2 regions of the Burkholderia sp. FW306-1C-G01B genome follow, and region 1 is predicted to be linked to the other one. Evidence: riboswitches for the same ligand, from Rfam matches in the RefSeq annotation. Region 1 holds a riboswitch; the other holds the start of a gene.
The links. Region 1 has a riboswitch for thiamine pyrophosphate ahead of thiC (phosphomethylpyrimidine synthase ThiC). Riboswitches for the same ligand answer to the same signal wherever they lie in the genome.
Positions count from the first base shown of each region.

Region 2: another riboswitch for thiamine pyrophosphate. It lies ahead of AC3WLY_RS26135 (FAD-dependent oxidoreductase); the one in region 1 lies ahead of thiC (phosphomethylpyrimidine synthase ThiC).

Region 1 covers NZ_JBYSWZ010000004.1:98,229-106,546, forward strand. The annotation lists gene AC3WLY_RS09960 (sensor domain-containing phosphodiesterase) at 1-1,281, opposite strand; gene AC3WLY_RS09965 (DMT family transporter) at 1,763-2,689, opposite strand; gene AC3WLY_RS09970 (hypothetical protein) at 2,839-3,102, opposite strand; gene AC3WLY_RS09975 (YMGG-like glycine zipper-containing protein) at 3,309-3,521, opposite strand; gene thiC (phosphomethylpyrimidine synthase ThiC) at 3,781-5,712, opposite strand; TPP riboswitch at 5,837-5,953, opposite strand; gene AC3WLY_RS09985 (pentapeptide MXKDX repeat protein) at 6,224-6,493, shown strand; gene AC3WLY_RS09990 (cytochrome b/b6 domain-containing protein) at 6,648-7,280, shown strand; gene AC3WLY_RS09995 (molybdopterin-dependent oxidoreductase) at 7,310-8,098, shown strand; gene AC3WLY_RS10000 (methyl-accepting chemotaxis protein) at 8,143-8,318, opposite strand, start outside.
Region 2 covers NZ_JBYSWZ010000014.1:125,937-134,254, reverse strand. The annotation lists gene AC3WLY_RS26150 (MFS transporter) at 9-1,271, opposite strand; gene AC3WLY_RS26145 (SDR family NAD(P)-dependent oxidoreductase) at 1,407-2,174, opposite strand; gene AC3WLY_RS26140 (ABC transporter ATP-binding protein/permease) at 2,171-3,943, opposite strand; TPP riboswitch at 4,215-4,337, shown strand; gene AC3WLY_RS26135 (FAD-dependent oxidoreductase) at 4,572-5,717, shown strand; gene thiS (sulfur carrier protein ThiS) at 5,750-5,947, shown strand; gene AC3WLY_RS26125 (thiazole synthase) at 5,986-6,801, shown strand; gene thiE (thiamine phosphate synthase) at 6,798-7,925, shown strand; gene AC3WLY_RS26115 (ABC transporter ATP-binding protein) at 8,010-8,318, shown strand, end outside.

The sequences.
Region 1 (8,318 bases):
CTAGCGCATCACGGTTCCCGCGCTGTCGAGCACGAAGTCGACGCAGAACACGACGAGCCGGCTCTGCGCGCGGATCGCGACGGCGGCCGTATAGCAGTCGCGGCCTTCCGTCAGCGAGAAGTGCGGGCCCATCAGTGCGACGCGCCCGGGCGCGGCGATCGCGCGCTGGAAGTACGGGCGCCGCGACCAGTTGCTGTGGGTTTCGGGGAACAGCGGCGACAGGCGGGTGGCGCTCGAGTGGCCGTCGTCGGGGGGCGCGCCGATCGACGGCAGGAACTGCTCGCCGATCTCGTCGGTGACGAACACGCGGCGCGCGGCGGGCACCGCGAACACGCGTTGCGCGGCATCCTGCAGGTTGCCGCTCGCGGAAAACGCGGCCGCGCCGGTGAGCACGAGCCGCTCGATCGCGTCGAAGCCCGGCTGCTCGGCGACGGCCGGCGTGTGCCGGCGCGCGATGAAGCGCTGCCACGCGGCGTCGAGCATCGCGGGTGCGGCTGCGCTCGCGTGCGCGATCGATGTGTCGGGCTGGCCGAACTGGAAACCCTGCACGAAATCGATGTCGGCCTCCATCAGCGCCTGCAGCGCGTCGTCGCTTTCGACGCCCTCGGCAAGCACCATCGCGCCGGCCTGGTGCAGCATCGACACGAGGTGATGCATGATGCGGCGGTCGTCGGCCGACCCGGTCGAGCGCTCGACGAGCGAGCGATCGAGCTTGACGATGTCGGGCCGCGCGCGCCACACGCGGTCGAAATTCGAGAATCCCGTGCCGAAATCGTCGATCGCGATCAGGAAGTCGCGATGCTGGATCATGTCGATCGTGCGGGCGAGCGCGGCTTCGTCGCGCGACGGCTGTTCGACGACTTCCAGCACGACGCGGTTCGGCGGCAACCCGAAATGCCGGCACAGCGCCTCGACGAACTCGCGCTGTACGAGGCCCGAATCGAGCACGCGCGGCGTCACGTTCAGGAACAGCCAGCCGTCGCCGATGCCCTGCGCGACGAAATTGGCCGTGTGCAGGCAGCGCGCGAGCCGGTCGAGCAGCAGCGCATCGGCATCTGTGCGCGTCTTGTCGAGGAGGGCGGTGGGCGAGACCAGCGCACCGTTCGCGTCGACGACGCGCAGCAGCGCCTCGTAGCCGACGACGCGCTTGTGCGTGATCGACAGCACGGGCTGGAATACGCTGCGCAGCGTCGTGGTGCGATAGGTGGCGAGCCAGCCGCCGGGCGTCAGCGTGAGGCGTTCGAGCAAGGAGTCGAGCGATAGGTCGTGGGCGGACTTCATGTCAACGGTGCCCAGGGGCAAGCGGCGGGGCGGCAGCGCGTTGCCACACTGGAGCAGTCGCACGCGCAGGCGGACGCGAAAGAACGTGGGGCATCGTGACCGCCTTCTGCGGATGAGTGTTCCGAGTGTAACGGGAATGCGGCGCCGCGCGTATCAGGGAAACTCCACACGCACGCGGTACGCGGCCGCGGCCATTGCAGTGCGCAGCGATGACCGGCGCCGCCCGAGTGAGCGCAGTGCATCACCGCCACGAAGCGAAGGGCGCCGCGCAAGCACATGACAATCCGGTGGCATGGGGCGATGGCATGACCGTGCGTCGTGGCCGCATGGCGTGCGTGGCGGCGCGGGAAAACCCGCGGCGGACAGCCCCACGCGCGGGCGGGCGTTGCCGTCGGATGAATGCCGGCGCGCCGGGGGAACCGGTTGCGCTCGGCCGTCGGCGGTCACCGCACGACGGTCGGCAGCGCGTGCGCGTTGATTCTCAGGTCGCTTCGCCGCTACGCGGCCCCAGACCGGGAATCCGCTTGATCACGCCGGTCGCGAGCGCGGTGCCGACGAGCACGATCGCGCAGCCTTCGATCATCACGGCCGACACGTGTTCGTCGAGGAACAGCGCGCCCCACAGCAGGCCGAATACCGGGATCACGAACGTCACGGTAATCGCGCGGGCGGGGCCGACATGCGCGATCAGGTAGAAGAAGATGAAATACGCGATGCCCGTGCATGCGATGCCGAGGCCGAGCACGGCGCCCCATGCGTGCGCGCCGACCGACGCGGCCGGCCAGGTGGCGATCGCGAACGGCAGCAGCAGGACGGTCGAGCCGATCATGCTGCCGGTCGCGTTGACGAGCGGGTCGACGCCGCTGAGCTTGCGCTTCGTGTAATTGGCCGCGATGCCGTACAGCAGTGTCGCGCCGAGCGCCGCGGCGGCGGCAAGCGCCGTCGTGCCGGCGCCCGTGTCGTCGTGCGCATTCGCGATCTGGTTCCACACGAGCGTGATCACGCCGGCAAAACCGATCACGAGGCCGAGCGCGCGCGGCAGCGACAGTTTGTCCTTCAGCCACAGGTAGGCCACGAGCGCGCCCCACAGCGGCGTCGTCGCGTTGATCACCGACGTCAGGCCGGCCGACAGCGTCAGTTCGGCGAACGCGAACAGGCAGAACGGTATGCCCGAGTTCAGCGCGCCGACGACGAACAATGGCCATGCATGACGGCGCAGCCGCGCGCCGAGATCGGCGGGTTTGAAGCGCGTCAGCGCAAAGCCGGTGAGAAACAGCGCACCGATGCCCACGCGCAGCGCCATCAGCGGCGCGACGCCGAAATCGATCACGCCGATCCGGATGAACAGGAACGACGCGCCCCACAGGGCAGCGAGCACGGTCAGCAGAATGGCGTTCTTGGGCGACATCGATCGGGAGGGAGAGGGACGGGATGCGGAGGATCTTACACCGCGTTACCACGCCGTCGTTTCACGATTCGATGAAACGACAAGAAACGGCAAGAAACGGGAATGCCGCCGGTTGCGGGCGGAGGGTCGGCTGCCGGCGGTATTGCCGTTCAGTGATGGCGCCAGCCGCCGCCGCGTCCGCCGAAACCGAAATTGAGCGACAGCGCCGGTCCCCAATAGCCGCCCCACGCCGGGCCGTAAGCGGGCGCGTACGCAGGCGCCGGATAGTAGTAGGCGGGGCCCGGCTCGACGTACACGGGCGCCGGCTGCACCGGTGCCGCCGTGTAATAGCCGCCAGGATAATAGCCGTACGGGTAGTAGCAGCCGGCGAGCGTCGTGCAGGCGAGCGCCGCGGCGACGAGGGTCCTGTTCATGATGTCTCTCCGGCGGAGCCGGCAATCGGCAGATGCTTAAGCTTAGGCCGCGCGCCGATGACACGGTGTGCAAAACGGTAACGGATCATTTCCGGATCGCTGCTGCCCGTGTTGCGGCGCCACATGCGAAAACGGCGCTTCCGCACTGCGGAAACGCCGTCTGATTGAAATGTTGCGCCGCGTCTGGCAGACGGCGTCTAGCCGTTTTACTTGCCGATCTGGTTGCCGATGATGCCGCCAGCCGCCGCGCCGCCCAGCGTCGACAGCGCGTTGCCGCCGATCGCCGCGCCGGCGACGCCGCCGACACCCGCACCGATTGCCGTGTCGCGCTGGCGTCTCGTCATCGAATCGCAGGCCGACAGGCTTGTCACCGTTGCGACGAGGAGCGCGCATACCCCAATACGCCGAATCGATTTCATGATCGTTGTCCTGTGGTTGTGAACGGAGGACGCGCGACCGGCGGGCGGCCACGCATGTTTTCAATCTACGCGCCGTCCCGCGCCGCTGCTGTAAGGACTTGTTAAGCCTCGCGCGGTTTCGTAATCATTTGTTTCTCCGTGCGCCGGCAGGCACGCGACATGCGCAGAGCACGCGACATGCGTAAAAAAGCCCGCTCGAAAGCGGGCTTCGTGCATCGCGATGCGTTTCCGGTGCGGATCGCCGCGTTCGCTCGTTCGCTTATTGACGGTGATAGATCTCGGCGCCGGTCTTGACGAACTCGACCGCCTTCACTTCCATCCCCTTCTTCAGCGCTTCGGTTTCCGACACGCCCTGCTGCGCGGCAAATTCGCGCACGTCCTGCGTGATCTTCATCGAGCAGAAGTGCGGGCCGCACATCGAGCAGAAGTGCGCGACCTTCGCCGAATCCTTCGGCAGCGTTTCGTCGTGGAATTCGCGCGCCTTGTCCGGATCGAGACCGATGTTGAACTGGTCTTCCCAGCGGAATTCGAAGCGCGCCTTCGACAGCGCGTTGTCGCGCACCTGTGCGCCCGGGTGACCCTTGGCGAGGTCGGCGGCGTGCGCGGCGAGCTTGTACGTGATGATGCCTTCCTTCACGTCGTCCTTGTTCGGCAGGCCGAGGTGCTCCTTCGGCGTCACGTAGCACAGCATCGCGGTGCCGAACCAGCCGATCATCGCGGCGCCGATGCCCGACGTGATGTGGTCGTAGCCCGGTGCGATGTCGGTGGTGAGCGGCCCGAGCGTGTAGAACGGCGCTTCCTTGCACCAGTCGAGCTGGAGATCCATGTTCTCCTTGATCAGCTGCATCGGCACGTGGCCGGGGCCTTCGATCATCACCTGCACGTCGTGCTTCCACGCGATCTGCGTGAGTTCGCCGAGCGTCTTCAGCTCGCCGAGCTGCGCTTCGTCGTTCGCGTCGTAGATCGAGCCGGGACGCAGGCCGTCGCCGAGCGAGAAGCTCACGTCGTACGCCTTCATGATCTCGCAGATCTCTTCGAAGTGTTCGTACAGGAAGCTTTCCTTGTGATGCGCGAGGCACCACTTCGCCATGATCGAGCCGCCGCGCGACACGATGCCGGTCATCCGGTTCGCGGTGAGCGGCACGTACTGCAGGCGCACGCCCGCGTGGATCGTGAAGTAGTCGACGCCTTGCTCGGCCTGTTCGATCAGCGTGTCGCGGAAGATTTCCCAGGTCAGGTCCTCGGCCTTGCCGTTGACCTTTTCGAGTGCCTGGTAGATCGGCACGGTGCCGATCGGCACCGGGCTGTTGCGGATGATCCACTCGCGCGTTTCATGGATGTGCTTGCCGGTCGACAGGTCCATCACCGTGTCGCCGCCCCAGCGGATCGCCCACGTCATCTTGTCGACTTCCTCGCCGATCGACGACGTGACGGCCGAGTTGCCGATGTTCGCGTTGATCTTCACGAGGAAGTTGCGGCCGATGATCATCGGCTCCGATTCCGGATGGTTGATGTTCGCGGGGATGATCGCGCGGCCGCGCGCGATTTCGTCGCGCACGAATTCGGGCGTGATCTCGGCCAGCGCATTCGCGCCGAATGCGGCAGCGCCGAACGCCTGGCCCGGATGCTGGCGCCCCATCATTGCGGCGAGCTTCGCGCCGTTCGGGCCGCTCGACTTCAGGCTCTCGATGTACTCGGCGCGACGCTGGTTCTCGCGGATCGCGATGTATTCCATTTCCGGCGTGATGATGCCCTGACGCGCGTAGTGCATCTGCGTGACGTTCTTGCCGGCCTGCGCGCGGCGCGGGTTGCGGTGCAGGCCCGGGAAACGCAGGTCGGCGGTGGCCGGATCGGCCGCGCGCTCGAGGCCGTATCGGCTCGACAGGCCGGGGAGCACTTCGGTGTCGCCGCGCGCTTCGATCCAGCGCTGGCGCAGCGCGGGCAGGCCCGCGCGGATGTCGATCTTGGCTTCCGGATCGGTGTAGGGGCCCGACGTGTCGTACACGTAGATCGGCGGATTCTTTTCGCCGCCGAAACCGGTCGGCGTGTCGGCCTGCGTGATTTCGCGCATCGGTACGCGGATGTCGGGCTGCGAGCCGGTCACATAGACTTTCCGCGAATTCGGCAGCGGCGCGACGGCAGCGGCATCGACGTGGGCGTCGGCGGACAGAAACTTCGGATTGGCGTTCATGCGATCTCCTGTGTGAGCGCCGGACAGGCGCTTCGGCGCTTGCCCGGAGCCCTTGGCGAATGTGGGGCTCGAGCTAAGCAGGAGACGAGGCTTGGTGAGGCGGCGGATTTCGTCAGAAGGATGGCGGCGGAATCCGTACGCTTCCCTGCGCTGGCATTATCCAGATCAGGTTCAAAGGGTATTTCTCACCCGCAATGCCGGTTTGTTGACCGGGCGCATTGCAGGACCCCCGCGTTAGCAGCGCACACGATACACTGGCTTTGCGGCGGTTTCAACCGGTGGCAGATCGGTTGCCGCGGTGCAGTTGCAGCATTGCGGGCGGCGCGCCTGCCGCGCAAGACGCGATGCATGACACCGCCGCACGGCCCTGCAGCCCGGCTGACAACGACGGCGCGGTGCAGCATTGCGGCACTTTTGGCAGCCCCTCAAAAAATATTTTCGAAACGACTGTCATTTCCCGCGACGTCCTCCGTCTATTCGGCTCCTCAAACCCATGTTTCGGAGAGATGTCATGAAAAAAGTACTGATCGCAGCCTGTGTCGCCGGTTTCGCCATGGTCGCAACGGGCGCGTATGCGCAGAACGACGCGATGTCGAAGGAAGGTTCGTCGATGTCGAAGGACGCGATGGGCCACGACGCGATGGCGAAGGACGACGCGATGGCCAAGGACGGCGCGATGAAGAAGGGCGCCATGAAGAAGCACGCGATGAAGAAGGACGCGATGTCGCACGACTCGATGGGCAAGCCGAAGTCGGACGACAAGATGGCCCCGTCGAACTGACGGAAACGGACGGAGCGCGGCCGACGCGCGTGTCGCCGCTGCGTGCCGGGACGGCACGCGGGGCACGCGCCACGCCGCGCGTCAGCGCATGCGTTGCGTGGCCGGTCTCCGGCCCCGTCTCGCGCTCCGTCGCCTCATTCCGGGAGTTTTCATCATGCAAACCGTTCCCGCCACCGGGCGCGCGGCCGCCACGCCACCCGCACGTCCGATCCATCCGCTGTGGGTGCGCGCGAGCCACTGGCTCAACGCGCTCGCGGCCGTGCTGATGGCGCTGTCCGGCTGGCGCATCTACGACGCGTCGCCGATCTATCCGCCGTTCACGTTTCCTCACGGCATCACGATCGGCGGCTGGCTCGGCGGTGCGCTGCAATGGCATTTCGCGGCGATGTGGCTGCTCGTCGGCAACGGGCTGTTCTACCTCGCGATGTCGCTTGCGACCGGGCGCCTTGTGCGCAAGATGCTGCCCGTCACGCCGGCGTCCGTGTGGCGCGACGTACGCGCCGCGCTCGGCGGGCGGTTGTCGCACGCCGACCTGAGCGTCTACAACGCGGTGCAGCGCGCGGCGTACCTGACCGCGATCGTCGATCTCGTCGTGCTGGTGCTGTCGGGGCTCGCGATCTGGAAGTCCGTGCAGTTCCCACTGTTGCGCGAGCTGTTCGGCGGTTACGACAACGCGCGCGTCGTGCATTTCTGGGCGATGTCGCTGCTCGTCGCATTTTTTGTCGTACACGTCGCAATGGCGCTGCTGGTGCCGCGCTCGCTGCTCGCGATGCTGCGCGGCCGCTGACCCGCGAGCCGCGGGCGAAGGAAATCATCATGTCGGAATCCGAAAACAGGCGCGGCCAGCCGCGCTGGACCCTCGACCGGAAGTCGCTCGAACTCGACGTGCGCCGCGAGCTCGAGATGCCGTCGCGGCGGCTTTTCAACCGGCGCGTGCTGACGCTCGGCGGGCTGACGATGCTGACCGGCTGCACGCTGCAGGACGATGCGTCGGTCAACACGTTCCTCGAGAAAGTGTCGCGCATGAACGATCGCGTGCAGGCCTGGCTGTTCAGCCCCGACCGGCTCGCGCCGACCTACACCGAAGCCGACATCACGCGGCCGTTCCCGTTCAACGCGTACTACGGGATCGACGACGTGCCGCACGTCGATGCGTCGACGTATCGGCTCGTGCTGTCCGGCCGCGTGACGGGCAAGCGCGTGTGGACGCTCGACGAGCTGTATGCGCTGCCGCACGCGGAGCAGATCACGCGGCATATCTGCGTGGAAGGGTGGAGCGCGATCGGCCGCTGGGGCGGCACGCCGTTCGGCGCGTTCCTCGCGCGCGCCGGCGCCGACACGCGTGCGAAATACGTCGGCTTCAAGTGCGCGGACGACTACTACGAGAGCATCGACATGCCGACCGCGCTGCATCCGCAGACGCTGCTCGCGTTCGACTACGACGGCCGCCGGCTGCCGCCGGAATTCGGTTTTCCGATGAAGCTGCGGATGCCGACCAAGCTCGGCTACAAGAACCCGAAGCACATCATGGAAATCTTCGTGACCGATACGTTTCCGGGCGGCTACTGGGTCGATCAGGGGTACAACTGGTTCGGCGGGTCGTGAGCGCCGCGCGGCGCACGGCGTGTGCCGCGCGCCACCTGCGCAGGTCAGAAGGTTTCCCAGTCGTCCGCTTTGCCTGCTGTGGCAAGCGCCGGTGCGGCTGACGCAGCCGCGGGTGCGGCAGCCGGGCGGGTGACGACGCGTCGCGTGACCGGGCGCGGAGCCGGTGCACGCGGCGCGGTAGCGGGCGCCTTGACTGCCGTGGCCGGTGCGGCCGCGCCGC
Region 2 (8,318 bases), on a different contig from region 1:
GAGGGCGCTCACGACGCGACGGCCGGATCGTCGACGAGCGACTTGCCGCGCGTTTCCGGCAGCACGAGCGCGGCGACGATCACGAGCAGGTAGCCGCCGCCAGCGACGAGGCCGATCGCCTTCACGAGCGACATCGACTGCGACAGCGAGCCGACGAGAATCGGGAAGAACGAGCCGAGCCCGCGGCCGAGGTTGTAGCAGAAGCCCTGGCCCGAGCCGCGGATCGCGCCCGGATACAGCTCCGACAGGTATGCGCCGACGCCCGCGAAGATCCCCTGCACGACGATGCCGAGCGGGAAGCCGAGCAGCAGCATCGCGGTATCGGTGATCGGCAGCATCGTGTACGCCATGCCGAGCGAGAACGAGCCGATCGCGAACAGGATGAACGACGCGCGGCGGCCGAGCCGGTCGGACAGGATCGCGCCGACCACGTAGCCGACGAACGAGCCGACGATCAGCACGACGAGATAGCCGCTCGTGTTGAACACGGACAGGTGGCGGACGGTTTTCAGGTAGGTGGGCAGCCACGTCGTGATCGCGTAGTAGCCGCCGAGCATGCCGGTGCACAGCGCGCTGCCGAACAGCGTCGCGCGCAGGTGCGGCGGCGAGAAGATCTCGAGGAAGTGGCCCGACACGCGGCCTTCGTCGCGCGCGCGGCGCGTGGCCGTGTAGATGTCGGGATCGCTGACGTTGCGGCGGATGTACAGGATCCACAGCGCGGGCACGATGCCGATCCAGAAGCACGCGCGCCACGCGACCTGCTCGGGCAGCAGCGCGAAGAACGCCCAGTAGAGGATCGCGGCCGCGGCCCAGCCGAACGACCAGCTGCTTTGCACGGTGCCGACGGCCTTCGCGCGATGCTCGGGCGAGCGGATCGTCTCGGCCATCATGATCGTCACGACCGACCATTCGCCGCCGAAACCGAAGCCTTGCAGCGTGCGCGTCGCGAGCAGCTGCCAGAACGAATGCGTGAAACCGGACAGGCACGTGAACAGCGCGAACGTCGCGATCGTCCACTGCAGCACGCGCACGCGGCCGTAGCGGTCGGCGAGGATGCCGGCGGCCCAGCCGCCGACTGCCGACGAGATCAGCGAACTCGTCGCGATCATCCCGGCCTCGCCCTTCGTCATTCCCCACGTGGCGATCAGCGTCGGGATCAGGAACGAGTAGATCATGAAGTCGAACGCATCGACCGCGTAGCCGCCGAATCCGGCGTACAGCGTCTTGCGCTCGCGCGACGACAATTCGTTGAACCACTGGAATGCCTGCATGCTTGCCGCCCCCTCTCGTCTCGTATCGCGCTGCCGCGTGGCGGTTATTTTACGGTCGCGATGCGGCCGGCCAAAAAGGCCGATGCAGGTTCGTGCGGGACAGCGGGTATGTGGGAAGGAGGGGGCGATGCCGCTTCAGAGCGTCAGGCCGCCGTCGACGTGGATGACCTGGCCGGTGATCTGCCGCGCCGCGTCCGACAGCAGGAACGCGATCAATGCGGCGACGTCGTCGGGTTCGGCGATCCGGCCGAGCGGTGTCGCCTGTTCGGCCTGCGCCCACGCGGCGGCGTTGCCGGCGCTCGGCCCGTGGTCCTTGCGTGTGAAGCCGGGCGCGACGGCGTTGACGGTGATGCCGTGCGCGGCGAATTCGGCGGCCGCGGTGCGCACCAGCGACTCGAGTGCGGCTTTCGCGGCGGCGGTGGCCGCGAACGGCGCATCGGCGCGGTAGCGATGCGCGACGAACGAACTGAGCGCGACGATCCGCGGTGCGGCCGACGCTTCGAGCAGCGGCCGCGCGCGGCCCGCGAGCGCGGAGAACGCGCCGGGCATCGCCGCGAAGGCGGACGCGAGCGTGGCCGCGGAAAGATCGGAAAAGGCCTGCCGCGCGGCGAAGCCGGCGTTCGCGACGAGCTGGTCGAGCCCGCCGAAGCGCGCGGCGGTTGCATCGACGAGCGTGGCCGCGATGCCCGGCGCGGCGAGATCGCCGGTGAGCGTGATGCATTGCGCGCCGGCCGCCGAGCAGGCGCGCGCGACTTCGGCGAGCCGGGCCCGCGCCGCATCGTCCGCGCCGCGCGCGTGCAGCGCCAGCGCGATGCCGGGCGCCGCGAGCCGTCGCGCGAGCGCCGCGCCGATCCCCGAGCCTGCGCCGGTGATCAGCACGATGCGCGCCGCGCGTGCGCTCACGCAGCCACCTTGTCGCCGGCGTTCACGCGCTCGACGTTGATCGTGCCGACGTGGAACGCGGCCAGCGACTCGCGATGCGCGATGCTGACGATCGCGGCCTTCGGCAGCCGTTCGGCGAACAGGTGGTACAGGCGTGCCTCGTTGTCGGCGTCGAGCGCGCTGGTCGCTTCGTCGAGGAACAGGAAGTCGGGCTTGTGCAGCAGCACGCGTGCGCCGGCAAGGCGCTGCTGCTCGCCCGGCGACAGCACGCGCGTCCAGTGCGCGGTTTCGTCGAGGCGCTCGACGTAATCCTCGAGGCGGCATGCGCGCAGCGCGTCGCGGCACGCGTCGTCGCTGAACGTGTCGGGCGTCGCCGGATAGGTGAGTGCGGCCTTCAACGTGCCGATCGGCAAATAGCTCGTCTGCGGCACGAACATCATCCGCGCGCCCACCGGCGCGTCGATCGCGCCGTCGCCGAACGGCCAGAGGCCCGCGAGCGCGCGCATGAACGTGCTCTTGCCGGAACCCGATTTACCGATCACGAGCCAGCGCGAACCCGGCTCGATCGTCACGTTGCCGATCTCCGCGAGCGCGTTGCCGTTCGGCAGCGCGAGCTTGAGCGACGACGTCGACAGCTTCGCCGCGTCGACGTAGTGCAGGTTGATGCCGCCGTGCTCGGTCGCGGGCGACAGGCTTTCCTTCAGGTGCGACGTGCCCATTACGCGCTTGAATTCGCGCAGACGGTTGACGGTGGCGCGCCATTCGACGAGGGTCGAGTAGCTGTTGATGAACCACGAGAACGAATCGCTGACGGTGCCGAACGCGGACGAGATCTGCATCAGCACGCCGAACGAGAACGCGCCCGCGAAGTACCGCGGCGCGGCGACGACGAGCGGGAAGATGATCGCGATCTGTCCGTAGAAGCTCAGCACGAACGTGAGGCGCTTCGTGTACTTCATCACGCGCCACCAGTTGTCGCGGATGCGCATGAAGAGGTTTTGCGCGTTGCCGGTCTCGGTTTTCTCGCCGTCGTAGAACGCGATCTGCTCGGCGTTCTCGCGCACGCGGATCAGCCCGAAGCGGAAATCGGCCTCGACGCGCTGCTGCTGGTAGTTGATCGACACGAGCGGATGGCCGACCTTCTGGATGATCAGCGAGCCGACCACCGCGTAGAGCGCGGCCGCCCACACCATGTAGCCGGGAATCGAGATCGGCGTGGCGCCGAGCGTGAACGTCAGCGCACCGGCGAGCGACCACAGGATCGTGATGAACGACACGAGCGTGACGACCGTCGACAGCAGGTCGAGCGACAGCGCGAGCGTCGTGGTCGAGAACGACTGGAGGTCGTCGGTGATCCGCTGGTCGGGGTTGTCCGCGAGGCGGTCGCGTTCGATCCGGTAGAACGCGCGATCGCCGAGCCACTGGCCGAGAAAACGGTCGGTGAGCCACTGGCGCCAGCGGAAGCCGAGCATCTGCCGCAGGTAGCGGCCGTACACCGCGAGGATGATGAACGCAAACGCGAGCGCGGAGAACTGCATCAGCAGGTGCGGGAAGTCGTGGACGTCCTTCGACTGCAGCGCGTTGTAGAACTCGGCGTTCCACTTGTTCAGCCGGACGTTGATCCACACCACGCAGAGGTTGATCGCGATGATCGTGACCAGCAGCCCCCACGCGACTTTCCATTCGGACGATACCCAGTAGGGCTTGATGAGGCTCCATGCGGATACCGGGCGCTCGTCCTGCGGCGCGTCGGAGGCGGCGGAGCGGACGGGGTCGATCGATTGGGTCATGTGCTTCCTGATGAGTAGCCGGCGCGCGGGCCGGGCGAAGCCGGGCGCGCGCCGCGATACGGCATGCCGGGGCGAGGCGCCGACTGACGGCGGGCGCTGCGGATGGTCGCCCGCGCGTCTTAAACGGCGCTTAAGGGCCGGCGGTGACGCGGCAACCGGCCGCTCGCGCGGCCGGCCTGCGGGCATTGTGCCAGAGCGGCGCGGCGCTCCGGCGAATTTGCCGCAAGGGGGACAGTTTGCGGCGCTTTCCGCTTTTATGGTCTAATGGCCAACGACGAAACAGGGGTGCTTTGCATGCGGCCGGCGGAAGTTCAGCGCGGTGCGGCGAGGCTGAGAAAGACCCTTCGCACCCGATCCGGGTAATACCGGCGAGGGAAGTTTCTGATCCCGCCGGGCCGCGCTGGCTGCCATCCCACATGGTCAGCGCCCGAGTCCCGCCCGGCCGGCCTTTGCTGCCGGTTTCGTCCTTTTGGGTACGCGTATTGCGCGTTACGGAAGGAATGATGACCGCACAATCTTCAGTCTTTTGCATGGCTCCCGGCCCGATGTCGCGTGCGTTCGCACGGGATGGCGCGTGCGCGTCGACGTTCGTCGTGCGCGCCCGCGCGGTTCGCGAGGAGCGTGCGCGATGAACGTTCAGGATTCACGGCCCGCACGGCCCGATTTCGCGGTGCTCGGCGGCGGCCTCGTCGGCCGCCTGATCGCATGGCGGCTCGCGGGCGACGGGCATCGCGTCGCGCTCTACGAGCGCGGCGGCCCGGACGGCGAGCAGTCGGCCGCGTGGATCGCGGCCGCGATGCTCGCGCCGCTCGCGGAAGCGGCGAGCGCGGAGCTGCTGATCACCGAGCTTGGCGTCGCGTCGCTCGCGCGCTGGCCGCAGTGGCTCGCCGAGCTGCCCGAACCCGTATTCTTCCAGCATCACGGCACGCTCGTCGTCTGGCATCACGCGGACCGCGCGGAGGCGCCGCTGTTCGAGCGGCGCGTGCGCGCGAACGCGCCGGCCGACCTGTTCGACGGCGGCTTCGTCACGCTCGCGGGGACGCAGGTCGATGCGGCCGAACCCGCGCTCGCGGGCCGCTTCGCGCGCGGCCTGCTGCTGCCGCGCGAAGGCCAGCTCGACAACCGCCAGGCGCTGCGCGCGCTCGCGGCGGGCCTCGCCGAACGCGGCGTCGACCTGCACTGGCACGTCGCGATCGACGATGCGAACCTTCCCGCCGCGCATTTCACGATCGATTGCCGCGGGCTCGGCGCGAAATCCGCGCTGCCCGCGCTGCGCGGCATCCGCGGCGAAGTCGCGCGCGTGCATGCGCCCGGCATCGGGCTCACCCGGCCCGTGCGGCTGCTGCATCCGCGCTATCCGCTGTATATCGCGCCGAAGCAGGACGATCTCTACGTAATCGGCGCGACCGAGGTGGAGGGCGAGGACATGTCGCCCGTCAGCGTGCGCTCCGCGCTCGAACTGCTGAGCGCGGCGTTCTCCGTGCATCCGGCGTTCGGCGAGGCGCGCATCCTCGAACTCAATGCGCAGTGCCGGCCGACGCTGCCCGATCATCGCCCGGCGGTGATCTGGGACGGCGCGTCGACGCTCGCCGTCAACGGCCTGTACCGGCACGGCTTCATGATCGCGCCGGAAGTCGCGCACGCGGCGGCGGCGTTCGCCGAAGCCGCGCTCGGCGGCGCGTTCGGCGATGCCGACGCGTTCGCCGCGTGGCGCGCCGCCGCGCGCTGGCCGACGCTCCTTCACCACCGCAACGACGCGCGCCAGCCGGCCTGACGCGCGCCGCCGACCGAATCCGACGAAGCCTCATGGATATCCAGATCAACCAACAGACCCTGACGCTGCCCGACGGCGCGACGGTGGCCGACGCGCTCGCCGCGTACGGCGCGCGTCCGCCGTACGCGGTCGCGCTGAACGGCAACTTCGTCGCGCGCACGCAGCATGCGGCGCGCGCGCTCGCGGCGGGCGACAAGCTCGACGTCGTGCACCCCGTCGCGGGCGGCTGAGCGCCGCCGGTTCGTCCCCGCATTTCCAGGAAAACGACATGACGTCCCTCACATCCGCCGACGCGTTGACGCTGTACGGCGAAACCTTCGCGAGCCGCGTGCTGCTCGGCACGTCGCGCTATCCGTCGCTGCAGTCGCTGTCCGATTCGATCGCCGCGTCGCGGCCCGGGATGGTGACGGTCGCGCTGCGCCGCCAGATGACGGGCGGCACGGCCGAAGCCGGCTTCTTCGACCTGCTCAAGCGCCACGCGGTGCCGCTGCTGCCGAACACGGCCGGCTGCCAGACCGTCGCCGAGGCCGTGACGACCGCGCACATGGCGCGCGAGGTGTTCGGCACCGACTGGATCAAGCTCGAGCTGATCGGCGACGACTACACGCTGCAGCCCGACCCGGTCGGGTTGATCGAGGCCGCTGCGCAACTGGTGAAGGACGGTTTCAAGGTGCTGCCGTACTGCACCGAGGATCTCGTGATCGGTCGGCGCCTGCTCGACGCCGGCTGCGAGGCGCTGATGCCGTGGGGCGCGCCGATCGGCACGGGCAAGGGCGTCGTGAACCCGTACGGCTTGCGCGTGCTGCGCGAGCGGCTGCCCGACGTGCCGCTGATCGTCGACGCGGGGCTCGGCGTGCCGTCGCACGCGTGCCAGGTGATGGAGTGGGGCTTCGACGGCGTGCTGCTGAACACGGCGGTGTCGCAGGCCACGCACCCCGAGATCATGGCGCGCGCCTTTGCGCAGGGCGTCGAGGCTGGCCGCGCCGCGTATCTCGCCGGGCCGATGGACGCGCGCGAAACCGCGCACGCGAGCACGCCAGTCGTCGGGATGCCGTTCTGGCACCAGGACGGGGGCGGCGCGTGAGCGGCGCGCGTTTCGCCGATACATTCTGGCCGCCGGCCGACGAACTGGCCGAAGCGGCCGAGCGGATTCGCGCAAGGCTCGGCGACTGGCCGGGCACGGCGGCGCCGTGGCGGCTTTGCGTGGCGGCGCCCGACGTGCCGGCCGACGGCGACGTGCTGATCGTGTCGGCCGGCGACCGCACCGCGCAGGCGCGCGCGTCGGCCGCGTCGCGACCGGCGTCGCCCGATGCGGTCGCGATCGAATTCGGCGAGCAGGACGCGGTGCTGCATGCGGCGGGCGCGCGCTACGCGCTCGACGCCGCGCATCCGCTCGCGGACGACTGGATCGCGGCGCTCGCCGCATTTCTCGATTGCGGCTTCGCGCCGGTCGACGCGCTGGTGCTCGCGCTGGCGTGGCGCGACGGCGACGAGACGCGTGCGACCGACGCATGGCCGGTCGACGCCGCGCGGTTCCCGCGCGTCGCCGGGCTGCCGGCCGCGCCCGAGCCCGCGTTCGCGCCGTGCCCGGCGCAACTCGGCCTGTATCCGGTCGTGCCGGACGCCGAATGGGTCGAACGCGTGCTCGATTGCGGCGTGCGGACCGTGCAACTGCGCATGAAAGGTGCGGCGCCGGACGCGTTGCGCCGGGAAATCGCGCGTGCGGTCGCGGCCGGGCGTCGTTATCCCGATGCGCGCGTGTTCATCAACGATCACTGGCAGATCGCTGCAGATGAAGGTGCATACGGCGTTCATCTGGGCCAGGAAGATCTCGAAACGGCCGATCTGGCCGCGATCGCGCGTGCGGGCCTGCGGCTCGGGCTGTCGAGCCATGGTTATTACGAAATGTTGCGGGCGCTGCACGAGCGCCCGAGCTATCTCGCGCTCGGCCCCGTGTACGCGACCGCGACCAAGGCCGTTGCCGCGCCGCCGCAGGGCCTCGCACGGATTGCCCGCTACGCGCGCTTTGCGGGCGCGCGGGCGCCGCTCGTCGCGATCGGCGGAGTGGGGCTCGACACGTTGCCGGACGTGCTGGCGACGGGCGTCGGCAGCGTCGCGGTGGTCAGTGCGGTTACAGGCGCAGCCGACTATCGGACAGCGCTTATTGCATTGCAGCAATGTTTTCCCGGACAATTTGACAATCATTGACCGCAGGGCCCGGAACGGCGTCACGACATCATTCCAATGCAGGCCCTATAATTCGGCGTTCTGCGTAAAAGGACTGTCCGCTCCGTGAGCCCCACTCCTACCGAGACCCTGCTGGAACTTCGCGATGTCGACTTTGGCTACGGCGATCGCCTCGTCCTGTCCAACCTGAACCTGCGCTTCGGGCGCGGGCAGGTCGTCGCGGTCATGGGCGGGTCGGGTTGCGGCAAGACGACCGTGCTGCGCCTGATCGGCGGCCTCGTGCGCGCGCGCCGCGGCCAGGTGCTGTTCGACGGCGCCGATGTCGGCGCGCAAACGCGCGACGGCCTGTATGCGCTGCGCCGCAAGATGGGCATGCTGTTCCAGTTCGGTGCGTTGTTCACCGACATGTCGGTG